One region of the Mesorhizobium sp. M0048 genome, then DNA from elsewhere that is predicted to be linked to it. Evidence: predicted binding sites of a transcription regulator. Region 1 holds the regulator's gene; each other region holds the start of a gene.
What was found. The regulator PhoB, encoded in region 1, activates phosphate uptake and scavenging genes when phosphate is short. The targets are predictions, from matches to a motif close to TGTCATNNANCTGTCAT.
Positions count from the first base shown of each region.

Region 2: ugpB (sn-glycerol-3-phosphate ABC transporter substrate-binding protein UgpB) is a predicted target of PhoB. The motif match lies at 2,345-2,361, and genes of this name have one in related genera.
Region 3: NKJ84_RS20385 (LTA synthase family protein) is a predicted target of PhoB. The motif match lies at 1,724-1,740, and genes of this name have one in related genera.

Region 1 is NZ_JAMYUV010000001.1:255,196-260,911, forward strand. It holds gene pstS (phosphate ABC transporter substrate-binding protein PstS) at 1-573, shown strand, start outside; gene pstC (phosphate ABC transporter permease subunit PstC) at 633-1,622, shown strand; gene pstA (phosphate ABC transporter permease PstA) at 1,626-2,477, shown strand; gene pstB (phosphate ABC transporter ATP-binding protein PstB) at 2,474-3,277, shown strand; gene phoU (phosphate signaling complex protein PhoU) at 3,310-4,017, shown strand; gene phoB (phosphate regulon transcriptional regulator PhoB) at 4,034-4,723, shown strand; gene NKJ84_RS01350 (ROK family protein) at 4,733-5,716, opposite strand, start outside.
Region 2 is NZ_JAMYUV010000001.1:359,102-364,817, reverse strand. It holds gene ugpA (sn-glycerol-3-phosphate ABC transporter permease UgpA) at 6-890, opposite strand; gene ugpB (sn-glycerol-3-phosphate ABC transporter substrate-binding protein UgpB) at 972-2,282, opposite strand; gene NKJ84_RS01925 (bifunctional diguanylate cyclase/phosphodiesterase) at 2,564-4,996, shown strand; gene tlpA (thiol:disulfide interchange protein TlpA) at 4,999-5,682, opposite strand.
Region 3 is NZ_JAMYUV010000025.1:60,733-66,448, forward strand. It holds gene fabG (3-oxoacyl-[acyl-carrier-protein] reductase) at 1-507, opposite strand, end outside; gene fabD (ACP S-malonyltransferase) at 568-1,533, opposite strand; gene NKJ84_RS20385 (LTA synthase family protein) at 1,781-3,706, shown strand; gene rpsF (30S ribosomal protein S6) at 4,264-4,755, shown strand; gene rpsR (30S ribosomal protein S18) at 4,755-5,003, shown strand; gene rplI (50S ribosomal protein L9) at 5,218-5,716, shown strand, end outside.

The DNA of each region.
Region 1 (5,716 bases):
GATGGTTCGGGCACGACGTTCAACTTCACCTATTACCTCGGCGACGTCAGCGCGGACTGGAAAGAAAAGGTTGGCGTCGACAAGGCCGTGGAATGGCCGGTCGGCATCGGCGCCAAAGGCAATGAGGGCGTTGCCAACAACGTCTCCCAGACCGGCGGCGCGATCGGTTATGTCGAATACGCCTACGCCAAGCAGAACAAGCTCACCCACACCGACATGATCAACAAGGACGGCAAGAAGGTCGAGCCCACCGCAGCCGCGTTCTCGGCGGCAGCGGCCAATGCCGACTGGAGCTCGCAGCCGGGCTATGGGGTGATCCTCGCCAATGAGCCGGGCGCCGAGTCCTGGCCGATGACGGCGGCGACGTGGATCCTCCTGTATAAGAAGCCGGACGACGCCGCGACCACCGGCGAAGCGCTCAAATTCTTCGCCTGGGCGTATGACAAGGGCGACGAGATGGCCGGCGAGCTGGACTACGTTCCGATGCCCGACAAGGTGGTTGAGAGCGTCAAGGCCATGTGGGCCAAGGAAGTCGTCGGCGACGATGGCAAGCCGCTCTACTCGGCTATGTAATCTCCTCCAGGGAGGGCGTCGACGGCGCCCTCCCTGTTGCCTTTAATCGCGAGGACCCAATGACCATCGCTTCCGATGCCATGCCATCATCTGCAGCAGCCCGGGCCAGGGACGCTACGGTGCGGCGCTTCGCGCTCACAGATGCCATATTTCGCGGACTCACCCGCGCTTCCGCAATCCTTGTGCTGGTCATCCTCGGCGGTGTCGCGATCTCGCTGTTTGCCGGCTCATGGCAGGCGCTGTCGTCCTTCGGCTTTTCTTTCCTGACGACTGAGAGCTGGAATCCGGTCACGGAAAAATTTGGCGCACTGGCGCCGATCTACGGCACCCTGGTAACGGCGGCCATCGCCATCCTGATCGCGGTTCCGATCGGCATCGGCATTGCGATCTTTCTCACCGAGCTCTGCCCGCGCCCGCTCAGGCGCCCGATCGGCATAGCGGTCGAGCTATTGGCCGGCATTCCCTCGATCATCTATGGTATCTGGGGCCTGTTCGTGTTCGCGCCATTCCTGCAGACGACGATACAGCCCTTCATCATCAACATCTTCCACGGCGTGCCGGGACTATCCAGCCTTTTCGCCGGCCCTCCTTACGGCATCGGCCTTCTGACCTCGGCGCTGATCCTCGCCATAATGGTGTTGCCCTTCATCACCTCGATCACCAAGGATGTCTTCGATACGGTGCCGGCGGTGCTGAAGGAATCGGCCTACGGCATCGGTTGCACGACCTGGGAAGTGACCCGGCGCGTGGTCATTCCCTATACCCGCATCGGCATCATGGGCGGCGTCATGCTTGGCCTCGGCCGGGCACTCGGCGAAACCATGGCGGTGACTTTCGTCATCGGCAACGCGCATCGCATCAGTGCCTCCCTGTTCGCACCGGGCACGACGATTTCGGCGACCATCGCCAATGAATTTACCGAGGCCGACGGCGACCTCTACACCTCCTCGCTGGTCGCGCTCGGCCTGATCCTGTTCGTCATCACCTTCCTGATCCTTGCCGCCGCCCGCTATATGCTGATGCGGATCGACGCCCGTACGGGAGCCTGACCGATGTCGACATCCTCATCGCTCCACAGCCGCCGCAAAGCCAGGAATTCGGTGATGATGGCGCTTTGCGTCGTCGCCGCCGGCATCGGGCTTGCCTGGCTGGCGCTCATCCTCGGTGCGTTGGTCTATAAGGGCACAGCCGGGCTTTCGTTCGCGGTCTTCACCGAGATGACGCCACCACCGGGCGAGGCCGGCGGCCTGCTCAATGCCATCGCGGGCAGCCTGCTGATGACGATCATCGCCGTTGTCGTCGGCACGCCGATCGGCGTGCTGGCGGGAACCTACATGGCCGAGTATGGACGCTTTTCGCGCATCACCACCGTCGTCCGCTTCATCAACGACATCCTGTTGTCGGCGCCGTCGATCATCATCGGCTTGTTCGTCTATGAATTGATGGTGCGGCCAATGGGACATTTCTCGGCCATTGCCGGCGCCGTGGCGCTTGCCATCCTGGTCATTCCGGTGGTCGTGCGCACCACTGAAGACATGCTCAACCTGGTGCCGAACGCGTTGCGTGAAGCCGGTGCCGCGATCGGCGCGCCGCGCTGGGTGGTGATCCGTTCGGTCGCCTACCGCGCCGCATTGTCCGGCATCGTCACCGGCATATTGCTGGCGATAGCACGCATTTCCGGCGAGACGGCGCCGCTGCTCTTCACCGCGCTCAACAACCAGTTCTGGAGCAGCAATATCAACGCGCCGATGGCCAGCCTGCCGGTGACCATCTTCCAGTTCGCTCTCAGCCCTTACGAGGAATGGCAGCAACTGGCGTGGACCGGCGCACTCATAATCACCCTGACGGTTCTGGGCTTGAGCATCCTCGCCCGCAGCCTTACCGGACGCAGAGAGGACAGATGACACAGATGTTGTCCCCGGACATGACGATGACCGAAACGGTCACCGAGAAGACGAAGATCGAGGTCAAGAACCTCAACTTCTACTACGGCCAGAGCAAGGCGCTGAAGGACATCAGCCTGTCGCTGCCCGAGCGCAGCGTCACGGCCTTCATCGGCCCTTCGGGTTGCGGGAAATCGACGCTGCTGCGCGTCTTCAACCGCATCTACGAGCTCTACCCGAAACAGACCGCCGAGGGCCAGGTGCTGCTCGACGGCAAGAACATTCTCGACCGGTCGCAGGATCTCAACCTCCTCAGGACAAAGATCGGCATGGTATTCCAGAAGCCGACGCCGTTCCCGATGTCGATCTACGAGAACATAGCCTTCGGCGTCAGGCTCTACGAGAATCTCGGCAAGTCCGAGATGGACGGCCGCGTCGAGCAAGCGTTGAAGCGGGCCGCGCTGTGGAGCGAGGTCAAGGACAAGCTAAACGCCAGCGGCTTGAGCCTGTCCGGCGGCCAGCAGCAGCGGCTCTGCATTGCCCGCACCGTGGCAGTGAAGCCGGAAGTCATTCTGCTCGACGAACCGGCTTCGGCCCTCGACCCGCTGTCGACGGCCAAGATCGAGGAACTGATCGACGAGCTGCAAGCCGACTACACGATCGTCATCGTCACCCACAACATGCAGCAAGCGGCGCGCGTGTCGCGCCAGACCGCCTTCATGTATCTGGGTGAACTGGTCGAGTTCGACCGGACCGAGAAGATATTCACGTCGCCCCGCGAGAAGCGCACGCAGGACTACATCACTGGCCGCTTCGGCTGAGCCGTTCCGATCATGCATATGAGGACAGGACCATGGGCGAACACACAGTCGCTTCTTTCGACGAGGATCTCGAGCAGATCAGCAAGCTGATCCGCGACATGGCCGACCTCGCCGGTTCGATGGTCGGCGGGGCGACCAAGGCCCTGTTGAATTCCGATAACGTGCTGGCGCAACGCGTCGTCTCCGACGACGCCATCATGGATGCGCGTCAACGCGAACTGGACGATCGCGCCATCACCCTGATCGCCAAGCGCCAGCCAATGGCTCACGATCTGCGCCATGTCGTCGGAGCGATCCGCATGGCCGGCGACCTCGAACGCATCGGCGACCTTGCCAAGAATATCGCCAAGCGTGTGAGCGCGGTCGGCCTCAGCGCCACGCCGCGCGACCTATCGCATTCCATCGATGCGATGGCGCAGCTAGTGCTCATCCAGGTGCAGGGCGTCATCGAGGAGTATGCTGCAGGCGATGCGGCCGCCTTGGCCAAGCTGCGCGCCGCCGACGAGCGTATCGACGTCAAATACACGTCCGTGTTCCGCGAGCTGTTAACCTACATGATGGAAGATCCGCGCAACATCACTGCTTGCACGCATCTGCTGTTCTGCGCCAAGAATCTCGAGCGGATCGGCGACCATGTCACCAACATCGCCGAAAATGCGTATTATGTGCTGACCGGCGAACAATTGCCGGTCAATCGTCCGAAGCAGGACGAAACGACAATGTCCGCGCCGGTGACATGATGGGGGTGCCCAGCCGATGATCGCACCACGCATAATGGTGGTGGAGGACGAGGAGCCGTTGGGCGTGCTGCTCCGCTACAATCTCGAATCCGAAGGCTACCAGGTCGAGGTGGTGACACGCGGCGACGAAGCCGAGATCCGTTTGCAGGAGAATGTGCCCGACCTTCTGGTGCTCGACTGGATGATACCGGCGGTTTCCGGCATCGAGCTCTGCCGCCGGTTGCGCGTGCGCCCCGAAACCGAGCGGCTGCCGATCATCATGCTGACCGCGCGCGGCGAGGAGAGCGATCGGGTGCGCGGTCTTTCGACCGGCGCCGACGACTATCTCGTCAAACCGTTTTCGACGCCGGAATTCATGGCCAGGGTCAAGGCGCTGCTGCGGCGCGCCAAGCCGGAAGTGCTGTCCAGCGTGCTGAAGGTCGGCGACATCGTGCTCGATCGCGAATCGCACAGGGTCTATCGCAAGAAGAGCGAAATCAGGCTCGGGCCGACCGAATTCCGGTTGCTCGAGTTCATGATGCGGCATCCGGGCCGCGTCTTCTCGCGTAGCCAGTTGCTCGATAATGTCTGGGGCGAGACGATCTACATCGACGAACGCACCGTCGACGTCCATGTCGGGCGGCTGCGTAAAGCCGTCAATAACGGCCGCATGCCGGATGTCATCCGCACCATCCGCGGTGCCGGCTATGCGATCAGGGAAGATTGACCCGCCTGGTCAGGCGACGTTCTTTCTGACGCCGGGCCTCATTTGCGCGCCCGGCGCGAAAATCTCCTGGTCGACGAAGCTTAACGCCCGCATCGCGCAGCCTTCGCGGATCAGCGGCAATTCGTTCGGCTCGGTATCGAAGGAGATCGAGCCCGAGTGCTGGCCGCCGGCGGTCTGGGCGATGGCCTTGCGCAAGGCCGGCTCGATCAGATCGAAGGCGGCGGCACTGGCGCCGACCATCGCGACCGGTGCCGGATCGATCAGCGCGAACAGCGAGCCGAGACCGAAACCCAGCGCTTCGCCGGCCTTGCGGTAGGCCTCGCGTTCCGGCCCATCCTTCTCGCGCGCGCGGGCGGCCAGCGCGCGCATGTCGGCGTCGCTGACGTCGGCGATAGGTTCGCTGTCTTCGCTCATCTGCCTGGCGTTGCGCCAGATGGCATAGTTGCCGGCATAGGCTTCGATGCAGCCGCGCCGCCCGCAACGGCAGAGCGCTCCGCCCGGACGATGGATCATGTGGCCAAATTCGCCGCCCGAGGAATGCGTCCCGGTGAACAGTTCGCCCTTCAGCACAAGCCCCATACCGATGCCATGCGAAAGCAGGATGGCGATGAAGTCGTCGCGATAGCGATCCGGATCGCGCCAGCGCAAAGCCACCGCCATCATATTGCAGTCGTTCTCCACCGTGGCCGGGATACCGAATTCGTCTTCCAGCATGTCGGCAAAGGCGATGTCGGTCTGCGGCGTGATCGGCGACCACAGCATGGCGCGTGCAGGGGAGTCGGTAATGCCCTGAATCGCCAGGGCGATGCGGGCGACACTGCGGGCGTCAAGGTCTGGGTCCTCGAGCCGGCGCCGGACGATGGCCATGCATTCGCGGATCAGCTCGTCGCGCGGCATGGTCAGCGTGTCCAGCCGGCGCTGTTCCTCGGCGACCACCTGTCCCGCATAGTCGATAATGGCGGCCGACAGGAAATTCAGTGACAACACCACGGT
Region 2 (5,716 bases), 100 kb from region 1:
TGCCCTCAGCCGTAGTGGACTTTGCGTTCCACATAGCGGAACTGGATCGCTGTGAGCGCGATGACGATAGCCATCAAAATGACCGACTGCGCCGCCGAGTCGCCCAGGATCAGATTGACAAAGCCGTCATTGTAGACCTTGTAGACCAGCGTCTCGGTCGTCTTGCCCGGCCCGCCGCCGGTGACGGCATGAACGATGCCGAACGTGTCGAACAGGGCATAGACGGTGTTGACGACCAGCAGGAAAAAGGTTGTCGGCGCAAGCAGCGGGAAGACGATGGTCCAGAAGCGCTTGGTTTCGCCGGCGCCGTCCATGGCCGCCGCTTCGATCAGCGTTTTCGGCACCGCCTGCAGGCCGGCGACGAAGAACAGGAAATTGTAGCTGATCTGCTTCCAGGCAGCCGCCGACACCAGCAGGATCATGGCGTGGGTGCCGTTGAGCAGTGGGTCCCATGCGATGCCGAGGCTTCTCAGCAAATAGGCCAACGAGCCTATCGAAGGGTTGAACAGAAACAGCCACAGCATGCCGGCAATCGCCGGCGCCACGGCATAAGGCCATATCAACAGTGTGCGGTAGAGGCCTTTGCCGCGCATGGCCTTCTCGGCCATAACCGCGAGCAGCAGGGCCGCAACCATGGCAACGATCGCGGTCGCAAGCGAGAACACCACCGTAACCTTGATCGAGTTGAGATAGGCCGGATCGGCCAGCACCTTCCGGAAATTGGCAAACCAGACGAACCTGCTCTTCAGCCCGAACGGGTCTTGCCTGAGCATCGACTGGTAAAGCGCCTGACCGGCCGGCCAGTAGAAGAAAACCAGGGTGATGGCGAGCTGTGGCGCCACCAGCAGGTAGGGCAGGATCTTGTTGGGAAAGACGACGCGTGGAGACAGGCTGATTTCCCTCGCTATCCAGGCATCGCCCACGCGCGCTCGCGTGGGCGATATTCCAACCGACTGACCGAGACGATCCCGTTAGTTGTCCAGGGCTTCCTTGATTGCGGCGTTGCCGCGCGCGACCGCATTGTCGAGGGCCTGCTGGGCGGTTTGCTGGCCGGCCAGCATCTTCTCCAGCTCCTCGTTCTGGATATCGCGCACCTGCGGCAGATTCGGCAGGCGCACGCCCTTGGAATTGTCGGTCGGCGGCTTGCCGATCATCTGCAGGATGGGTGTCTCGCGGCCGGGGTTCTTGTCATAGAAGCCTGATTTCTTGGTCGCCTCATACGCGGCGAGCGTCACAGGCAGGTATCCCGACGTCTGGTGCAGGTATTCCTGCACATCGGTCTTGGACAGATAGGCAAAGAAGGCGGCAACGCCCTTGTATTCCTCGTCCGACTTGTTGCCGAACACCCATAGGCTGGCACCGCCCGGCGTTGTGTTCTGCGGGGCACCCTTGGCGTCACTGTCGTAGGGAAGCTGACCGATGCCATAATTCATGCCGGACTTGACGATATCGCCGAGGCCGCCCGACGATTCAGTGAAGATGCCGCATTCGCCGGCGAGGAATATCTGCTTGGCTTCGGAGGTGCGGCCGCCATATTTGAACGTGCCGTCCTTGGCCAGGTCGGCGAGCGCCTGGAAGTGGTTGACGAAAATCGGCGCATTGATCTTGAGTTCGACATCGCCGCCGGCCAGGCCGTTCTGCTGGGTGGCCCAAGGCACGTCATTCCACGCCGCGAAATTCTCCAGATGGATCCAGGTCAGCCAGGTCGAGGTATAGCCGCAAGAAGCGGCGCCGCTCGTTTTGATCTTCTTGGCGGCTTCCCAAACCTCGTTCCAGGTCTTGGGCGGATTGTTCACGTCGAGGCCCGCCTTCTGGAAGATGTCCTTGTTGTAGTAGAGGATCGGCGAGGAGGAGTTGTAGGGGAAGGACAGCATGGTGCCGTCCGGCTTGGAATAATAGCCGGCGATGCCGGGCAGATACTGGCTCTTGTCGAAAGTCATCCCGGCGCCGGTCATCACATCGGCCACCGGCTTTATCGCACCCTCGGCCGCCATCATCACGCCGGTGCCGACGTCGAACACCTGGAGGATATCGGGCGCTTGCCCGGCACGAAAGGCAGCGATGCCGGCATTCAGCGTCTCCGGATAGGTGCCCTTGAACACCGGAACGAGCTCATATTCGCTCTGGCTGGCGTTGAAATCCTTGGAGATCTTGGCGACGACCTCGGCGTTGGCGCCGGTCATGGCGTGCCACCAGCTGATCTGCGTGACGGCGAAGGCGGAGGTGGTGGAAAGCAGGGTCACGGTGGCGGCGATACCGGCCGCAAAGCCGAAGAACTTCATGTTTCATCTCCCGTTTGTCATTGGCGAAAGGGGCACCTCCGCAAAGCCAATATGTGGCGCTGATGACAATCGGACAACGGTTTTGTTGCCGATCAATGAACACCATTCCTTCCTAAAGTGCACTCGGGCGTCAGAAACGACATCACCGCCTTTTTCGGCGCAGCGGCATCGGTTTTCCCCCGAAAAGACCCGCCTCATGGCCCACGGGTTAACTATTCGTTAAAATCTCCAAGAGCTAATCCGTCACACCTCCCCTGTTAGTTTTGACCGAGTGAACCAGGATGCTGACGGTCTATAATTGTATCGTAAATCAGCACGACCTGAGACTGGTTGCGCTCGCCGCACTCGTCTGTGGAATTTCTTGTTTCTGTGCGGTTAATCTCCTTAAGCATGTCGGCCGATCGACCGAGCGAAACCGGCTTGTCTGGCTGATGATTGCCGCGGCTTCGACCGGGTTCGGCATATGGGCGACGCATTTCATCGCCATGACCGCGTTTACGCCGGGAATACCGAACGCGTACAATCCGGGACTATCCGCCTTTTCGCTTGCCGCCGCCGTCATCCTGACCGCGCTTGGGATGTGGGTCGCCACCTTGCGCCGCGGCATCGACCATTTCCTCGTCGGTGGTGCCATTCTCGGCGGCGCCATCGCGACGATGCACTACATCGGCATGGCGGCTTTCGAGGTCGAAGGCCGGGTCGTATGGAACCTGCTCCTTGTCGCGATGTCGCTTCTGGCCGGAGTGACCCTTGCGGCACTGGCGCTCCTGGTCGTCTTGCGCCGCCCGTCAGCAGTCGCGACTCTCGGCGGCGCCGCGCTTTTGACGCTGGCCATTTGCAGCTTGCATTTCATCGCGATGGCCGCGGTGTCGATCATTCCGGATTCCTCGATTGAAATATCCGAACATTCCGTCGAGCCCATTTCCCAGGCCTTTGCCGCAGCGGTCGCCAGCCTTGTAATCCTTGTGCTGTCAGGTGCGGCGCTGTGGATCGACCTGCGCTTTCGCCGCCAGAAGCTCGAGGCCGATCGCATGCACGATCTCGCCAACGCGGCGGTGGAAGGTCTGATCGTTTGCGATGGCACCCGCATCGTCAGTGCCAATGACAGTATGGCGAAGCTGACCGGAACAGCGACAGCCACCCTGAACACGATGCAACTCGGCGAGCTTTTCGACGGACAGAGCGCAGCCGATATGTCCGGCTTCGGCGAACAGGCGCAGGAAGCGACATTAAGGGGCAGCGACGGCGCGAGAATTCCTGTCGAGCTGATCGCCAGGAAGATCACCTACTGCGGCAGGCCTCATACGGTGCTTGCCGTTCGCGACATCCGTGAGCGCAAGAAGGCAGAAGAAGAGATTCTCCGCCTCGCGCATTTCGATCCGCTTACCGGGCTTGCCAATCGGCGGAGCTTTTCTTCCCGGCTGGAAGCAGAATTCGCCTCGATGGATCGTGGCGGCAAGGATGGATATCTGGCGCTCCTGCTGCTTGACCTCGACCGGTTCAAGCAAGTCAACGACCTCTACGGCCACAGCGCCGGTGACGCGATGCTGCAGAAGCTCGCGCACTGCATTTCCGGCATTCCGCGCCACGGACAAATGCTCGCGCGTCTCGGCGGCGACGAATTTGCCATCATAGCTCCGAACCTCCCCGACCCCCTGGCCGCAGGCCGGATAGCCGAGGACTTGCTGGCGGCGATCCGCGAGGAAAACAGGGTTTCGGTCGGCTCCGGCCTCGTCTCGGCCAGCATCGGCATCGCCTTCTTTCCGCTGGATGCCGAAGATCAGGCCGGCCTGATCAGCCATGCCGACACGGCACTCCATCGCGCCAAAACCGAAGGCAGGGACACTTACCGGTTTTTCGAGATAGCCATGGGCACCGCGGCCCGCGACAAGCGCGTGATGGAGCATGAATTGCGCCAGGCCATCGCCCGCAAGGAGTTCCACCTCGTCTACCAGCCTCAGAAGGAAATCCGTGGCGGCAGGATGATCGGCTTCGAAGCCCTGGTCCGGTGGCAGCACCCTGAGCGGGGTGATATTTCTCCGGCTGTTTTCATCCCCGTGGCCGAAGACAGTGGCGCGATCGCCCAGATCGGCGACTGGGTGCTGACGACGGCTTGTAACGATGCTGCTCGCTGGACAAATCCGCTGATGGTCGCTGTCAACGTCTCCGCCGTGCAGCTTCACAATCCGAACTTCAGCCGCAAGGTGCATGACGCACTGGCGAGGTCCGGCCTGACACCCGGCAGGCTGGAACTGGAGATCACCGAAACAGCCCTGGTGAAGGATATGCCCCGCGCGCTGGCGGCCTTGAGGCAGGTCAAGGCGCTTGGCGTGCATGTAGCGATGGACGATTTTGGCACCGGCTACTCTTCGCTGTCCAACCTTAGCGCCTTTCCCTTCGACAAGATCAAGATCGACGGGTCGTTCATCAAATCGGTCGACAAGAACGCCCAGTTCGCGGCGATCGTCCGCGCCGTTCTGGGGCTTGGACGCGGTCTCGGCCTACCGGTCCTTGCGGAGGGCATCGAGACGCCGGGTGAATTGCAGTTCCTGGACGCCGAGGCTTGCGAGATCGGGCAAGGCTATTACCTCGGCAAACCGGCTCCGATCGAGACGTTCGGCGAACTGACGGGCGTGGCTGCTCCGGCAATCCGCACAGCCAGCCGACGCGGCGCAAGCATTGCCGTGCTCAAGCCGCGCCTGCGCACGGTCTGAGCCTATCCCGGCTGAAGTGCCGCCTCGACCAGACGCTTGGCATCCGGCCCCGACCATTCGGCCGGGCCGTTCATATGGGCGATGAGGCAGGCTTGCCCATCGATCAGCATGGTGACGGGCAGACCTAGCGCCAGGCCGCGCGTCTTGACGTCGTTGAACAGCGACATCGTGGCATCGCGATAGTAGCCGAGCGACTTGACGCCGGTGTCCTCCAGGAATTTCTTCGGTTTGGCATCGTCGCCGGCATCGACGTTGACGGCAACAACCTGAAACGCATCGCTGCCCATCTCCTTCTGCAGCGCATCGAGCGCCGGCATTTCGGCGCGGCAAGGCGCACACCATGTCGCCCACAGATTGAGCAGCACCGTCTTGCCGGCATGATCGGCGATCGTCGTCGGCTTGCCGTCGGGGCCGTTGAAGGCAAGGCTTTTCAGCGATTGCGGCGGATCCGCCGGCAAAAGCGCGGCAACCTGGCCGGTAGCAGCGGCGGCGATCTTCTTGGCACGGTCGGTCTTGGCGACGCAGGCGGCGTCGTCCTTGCCGCCGCCGGCGGCCACTTGCGCGGGCGCCTTGTTGCCAGAACTGCTTTCCCTGACATATACCGCGACCGCGCCGGCCAGCACGCCCGCAACCAAAGCGGCGAGGATGAGACGCAAAGCCGGGAAGAATCTATTGCCGTCTGCCATTTTTTAAAAACTGCTCCGGAGCACGGGTTATAGC
Region 3 (5,716 bases), on a different contig from region 1:
CTCCTGCGCCAGCGATTTGGAAAAGCCGATCATACCGGCTTTGGAGGCGCAGTAATTGGTCTGGCCGGGATTGCCGGTGACGCCAACCACTGAAGTGATGTTGATGATGCGGCCATGGCGGCGCCGCATCATCGGATGGGTAAGCTCGCGGGTCAGCCGGAACACGGCGGTCAGGTTGACCTCGAGCACGCTATCCCAGTCGGCGTCAGCCATGCGCACGAACAACCCGTCCTTGGTGATGCCGGCATTGTTGACGAGGATGTCGACGCCTTCGAGGTCGGCCTCCGCCTTCTGGCCGAGCGCCTTGACGTCGTCGCGGTTGGAAAGATTGGCCGGGAAAAGCTTGACCCGGTCGCCCAATTCGGCGGCCAGCGCCTCCAATTTCTCGATACGTGTGCCATGCAGGCCGACGATGGCGCCCTGGCCGTGCAGCACGCGGGCGATCGCCTCGCCGATACCTCCCGATGCGCCGGTGACGAGCGCCTTGCGGCCGGTCAATTCGAACATTCTTGCCTCCTGATCTGAGCGAACACCCTTTGCATGGAGCGGGGTCAAATCGCCAGTTGATTATGCAAGCGCCGCCAGCGCCGCCTCGACATCCGCCGCGGATCCGATGGCAGTGGTGGCAATATCGCGGTTGATGCGGCGGGCCAGCCCCGACAGCACCTTGCCGGCGCCCACTTCGTAAAGCGTCGCAACGCCGTTGCTGCCGAACCACTCCACCGTTTCGCGCCAGCGCACGCGCCCGATCACCTGTTCGACGAGGCGGCGGGCAATCTCGTCAGGATCGCTCGTCGGGGTCACAGTAACATTCGAGACCAGCGGCACGACCGGCGCACGCTTCGTCACGGCGGCCAACGCCTCCCGCATGATCTCGGCCGCAGGCTTCATCAATGCCGAATGGAAGGGCGCCGAGACCTGCAGCATCAGCGCCCGCTTGGCGCCCTTTTCCGTGCATAGCTTCGCCGCCAGTTCGACCGCCGGCCTGGCGCCGGAGATCACCAGCTGGCCGCCGCCATTGTCGTTGGCGATCTGGCACACCAAGGCTTGCGCGGGATCTTTGGCGGTGCCTTGGGCGGCCTCTGCGCAAGCGGCCTCGACGTCGGCCTGTTCCAGCCCGATGATCGCCGCCATCGCGCCCTCGCCGGCCGGTACAGCCGCCTGCATGGCATTGCCGCGGATACGCAACAGCCGGGCGGCGTCGGCGACCGAAACGAAACCAGCGGCCGCAAGTGCCGAATATTCACCGAGCGAATGGCCGGCGACATAGGTGACCTTGCCGTTCAGGGAGAAGCCGCGCGCCTCCAGCGCCCGGACTGCGGCAAGTGACACCGCCATCAGCGCCGGCTGAGCATTGGCGGTCAGCGTCAGCGTCTCTTCCGGGCCTTCCCAGATCAGCTGCGATAGTTTTTCACCGAGCGCGTCGTCGACTTCCTCGAAGATCTGCCGCGATTCCACAAAAGTATCGGCGAGGTCCTTGCCCATGCCGACAGCCTGGCTGCCCTGCCCCGGAAAGGTGAATGCGATGGCCATCGTCGGCTCCCAGCTGCTGGTTCTCGCTGCCTGTGACGCAAGGCGTGCGCCCAAGTCAAGTCCAACCTTGACCGCTCGGCGTCGGCCGAGTGCCTGTTTCGGCAGGCTTTTTGGCGATCACTCATGATGAAAACCGCTCACGATTTGTTTGCTGGCTCTTCTTATTTCCGCCGCAGGCGCTAGGCTTTGCGTGACAGTTCGATGACAATCGAGTGACGCCTTTGTTGCGGGCCGGGGAACTATTGAAGTGGCAAAGACCAAGCAGAGCGCAGCCGAGGCGGCGCCACAGTTTCTTGAAGGCGATCCGTCGACTGGCTATCTGCCGGCGCGCAGATGGCCTGTCATCCGCTATGGCCTTATCAGCTTGCTGGCTGCGGCTATCCTGGTGTTTGCCATCGAACTGATCGTGCGCGGCAACTTTGCCGGCACCATTGATTTCTTTCTGCAGCCTTTCAAACCCGGCTGGACCACGATCATCATTTTTGCGCTGATCCTCATCGGCCTCGACGCCGTGCTCGGCCGCAGCCATCAGAGCCTGATGATCGTCGCGCCGCTGACATTGTCGCTGGCGTTCGTCGGCCACCAGAAGTCGCTCTATCTCGGCGATCCGCTCTATCCGACCGATTTCCTCTATTCCCGGCAGATCGTGGCACTGATGCCACTCCTGGTCCGCGATCGCCCGGGAACCGCCATTGCCCTGGCGATCGGCATCGTCGGCGGGCTGTCGCTGCTCGTCTATGGCTGGCGGTTATGGCGCCGCCGCGTTCCGGCGCTCAGCCACAAGGGCCGCCTTGCCCGGCTGACGCTGACGGTGCCGCTGATCGCTTTCTTCGTCTCCATCATGGACTATGCCACTTTCTCGTGGACGCGCGACCGGCTGCAGATCATCCCGATTATGTGGGACCAGAAGGAAAACTATGCCTCGAACGGTTTTGCGCTCGCCTTCGCGCTGAACGTCCCGATGGCGCATGTCTCGGCGCCGCCCGGCTATTCCGACAAGGCGATCGAAGCGATCGGCAAACCGCAGGTGATCGCCTCGGTACCTGCCGAGAAGCCCGACATCATCGTCGTGATGAGCGAATCCTTCTGGGATCCGACCAAGCTGCCCGGCGTCACCATCACACCCGACCCTATCCCCAATGTGCGGGCACTGCGCACGGGCTACATGTTCTCGCCCGAGTTCGGCGGCATGACGGCCAACATCGAGTTCGAGGCCCTGACCGGCTTTTCCAACGCCTTCCTGCCGGCGGGCAGCATTCCCTACCAGCAATATGTGCGGACACCGACTCCCTCGCTGGCGACCTTCCTGAAAAGTCAGGGCTACCGAGCGCGCGCCATCCATCCCGGCACCAACTGGTTCTGGAACCGGGGGGCCGTCTATGCCGATTTCGGCTTCAACGACTTCAAGTCCGAGGAGACGTTGCCGCCCATGCAGAAGCGCGGACCGCTCGCGTCGGACGCAGCGATGACCGACGAGATCATCCGCGAAGCCGATACCAGCGCCGAGCCGGTCTTCTTTTTCGCCGTCAGCCTGCAGAACCACGGGCCGTATGAGCCGTATCGCTATACCAATCCGACCCACAAGGTGCAGGCGCCGATCAGCCAATGGGCACGTGAATCGCTGTTGAGCTACGCCGAAGGCTCTTCCGACGCGGACCGCGGCCTCGAGCGGCTGATCGAATGGGCGAAGAAACGCGAGCGGCCGACCGTCATCGCATTCTTCGGCGATCACCTGCCGCCGCTTGGGCCGGTCTACGTCGAGACCGGTTTCCTGAAGGACAATGTCGCGCCGCGCAAGGAGCCGGCCGACCAGATGCTGCAGCACCACCAGACGCCATTGATCGTCTGGTCGAACCGCAGCGGCCCCTCCGAGGATCTGGGCGCCGTCAGCCCGGCCTTCCTGCCCTACCATATCCTGAAAACGGCCGGCATCAGCCATCCCTATTACACCGGCTTCCTCGGCCAGTTGCGAGAGCGCTACCGCGTCATCGACCGTAATTTGCTGTTGGCACCGGGGGGCGAGGCCACCCCCGATTGGTCGCGTCAGAAAGAGATCGACCCGGCAATCCGCGACTTCCGTCTGCTGCAATACGACATGATGTTCGGCAAGCGCCATGCGGCGCCCGATTTCTTCCCCGAAACCACAGGCAAAGTGGCTGCACACACGAGCTGAGGCAGCTGAAGTTGCAGCGTGATGCGCGAACTCCGATCGTGTCGTCGAGAGACGGGAATTGTTGCAGCTGATTGCCGACTGCGTAGAGCTGTTCGATTTGTTGGCGTTACCTCGACCGTCTCCCGCGATTATACGAACAGGGCATCCGGTTTGTTTTGTCAGGCGAAATGCAGGAAAACATTCTTGGGTCCGGGCAGGGAATCCGTAAGACCTTGCGAATGAGGCCAGCAGCCCAATAAGACCGGACAACTCATGTGCTACCTAATCCGGACAACTCATCTGCTTACGACACGTCGGCCGTTTGCCCTTGCCTTGCGGCCAAATTCCTGTATAGACGCCCGCAATCTGCCGGTCCTTGCTGGGGGCTGAACGGAGGGCCGGAGGTTTTTCGAAACCTTCGCGTGAAGCCAGAAGCGCTTCCGCCTCCCGTGTCTCCGCTCTCGACCGTCTCGTCATGCTCCTTTCTTCCCCGCCTTCGCAAGGATTGCGGGTCAGAGAAGTTGCAGAGGCTTTTGCCGCCGGGAACCGGGAGAGAAACGAAGAAAGGCACGAACACTATGGCTCTATACGAACATGTGTTTCTTGCTCGGCAGGACCTCTCGCAGCAGCAGGTCGATGCGCTTGTCGAACAGTACAAGGGCGTCATCACCGCGAATGGCGGGTCCGTCGGCCGGGTCGAGAACTGGGGACTGAAGTCCCTCACCTACCGGGTCAACAAGAACCGGAAGGCATATTATACACTCATGGACATCACCTGCCCCCCGGCCGCGCTCAACGAAATGGAGCGCCAGATGGGTCTGTCCGAGGACGTACTGCGTTTCCTGACCATCAAGGTCGATGCGCATGAGGAAGGTCCGTCGGCAATGATGCAGAAGCGCGAAGAGCGCTCGGAACGCGGCGGCTTCGGCGACCGCGACCGTGGCCCGCGCTCATTCGGCGACCGCGATCGCGGTGACCGTGGTGATCGTCCGCCGCGCAGCTTCGGCGATGGCGGTGCCGATCGTGGCCCGCGCCGTCCGCGCGAAGGCTTTGAAGGAGCCGCAGAATAATGGTCGACATCAATCAGATCCCAACCCGGCGCCCCTTCCACCGCCGCCGCAAGACTTGCCCGTTCTCTGGCGCCAACGCGCCGAAGATCGACTACAAGGACGTGCGGCTTCTGCAGCGCTACATCTCCGAGCGCGGCAAGATCGTGCCATCGCGCATCACCGCCGTCAGCCAGAAGAAGCAGCGCGAACTCGCCAAGGCGATCAAGCGTGCCCGCTTCCTCGGCCTGCTGCCCTACGTGGTCCGCTAAATCTACGCGGGCGGTTCGCCGCCCGCTTTTTGTCACCGGCCACGACGGGCGTAGCCGGATCGAACACCAAATCCCGGGTTGGATTTCGACACGAGATCCTAACTGCCGCGACAGGCAGGACAGCGACACAGGCGGTGACGCCCCAGCTTTCTGACCTGTTCCAGACAACTCGGCGCCGATCCTGAGGATAGCGCCCAAGCGAAGGAACAAAACCATGGAAGTCATTCTTCTCGAACGCGTTTCCCGCCTCGGCCAGATGGGCGACACCGTCAAGGTCAAGGACGGATTCGCCCGCAATTTCCTGTTGCCGCAGGGCAAGGCGCTGCGCGCCAACGAAGCTAACAAGAAGAAGTTCGAGGGACAGCGGGCGCAACTGGAAGCCCGCAACCTGGAGCGCAAGTCCGAGGCCGCGCAGATTGCAGAAAAGCTCGACGGCAAGAGCTTCATCGCCGTGCGCTCAGCCGGCGAGACCGGTCAGCTTTATGGTTCGGTCTCGACACGCGACATCGCCGAGCTGGTGACGGCGGAAGGTTTTTCGGTCAACCGCAACCAGATCCTGCTCAACCAGCCGATCAAGACCATTGGCGTCACCAATGTGGCGATCGCGCTGCATCCGGAGGTCGAGGTTACCATCACGCTCAACATTGCCCGCACGGCCGACGAAGCCGAGCGCCAGGCCAAGGGCGAAACGCTGACAACCGCGGAAGCCATCT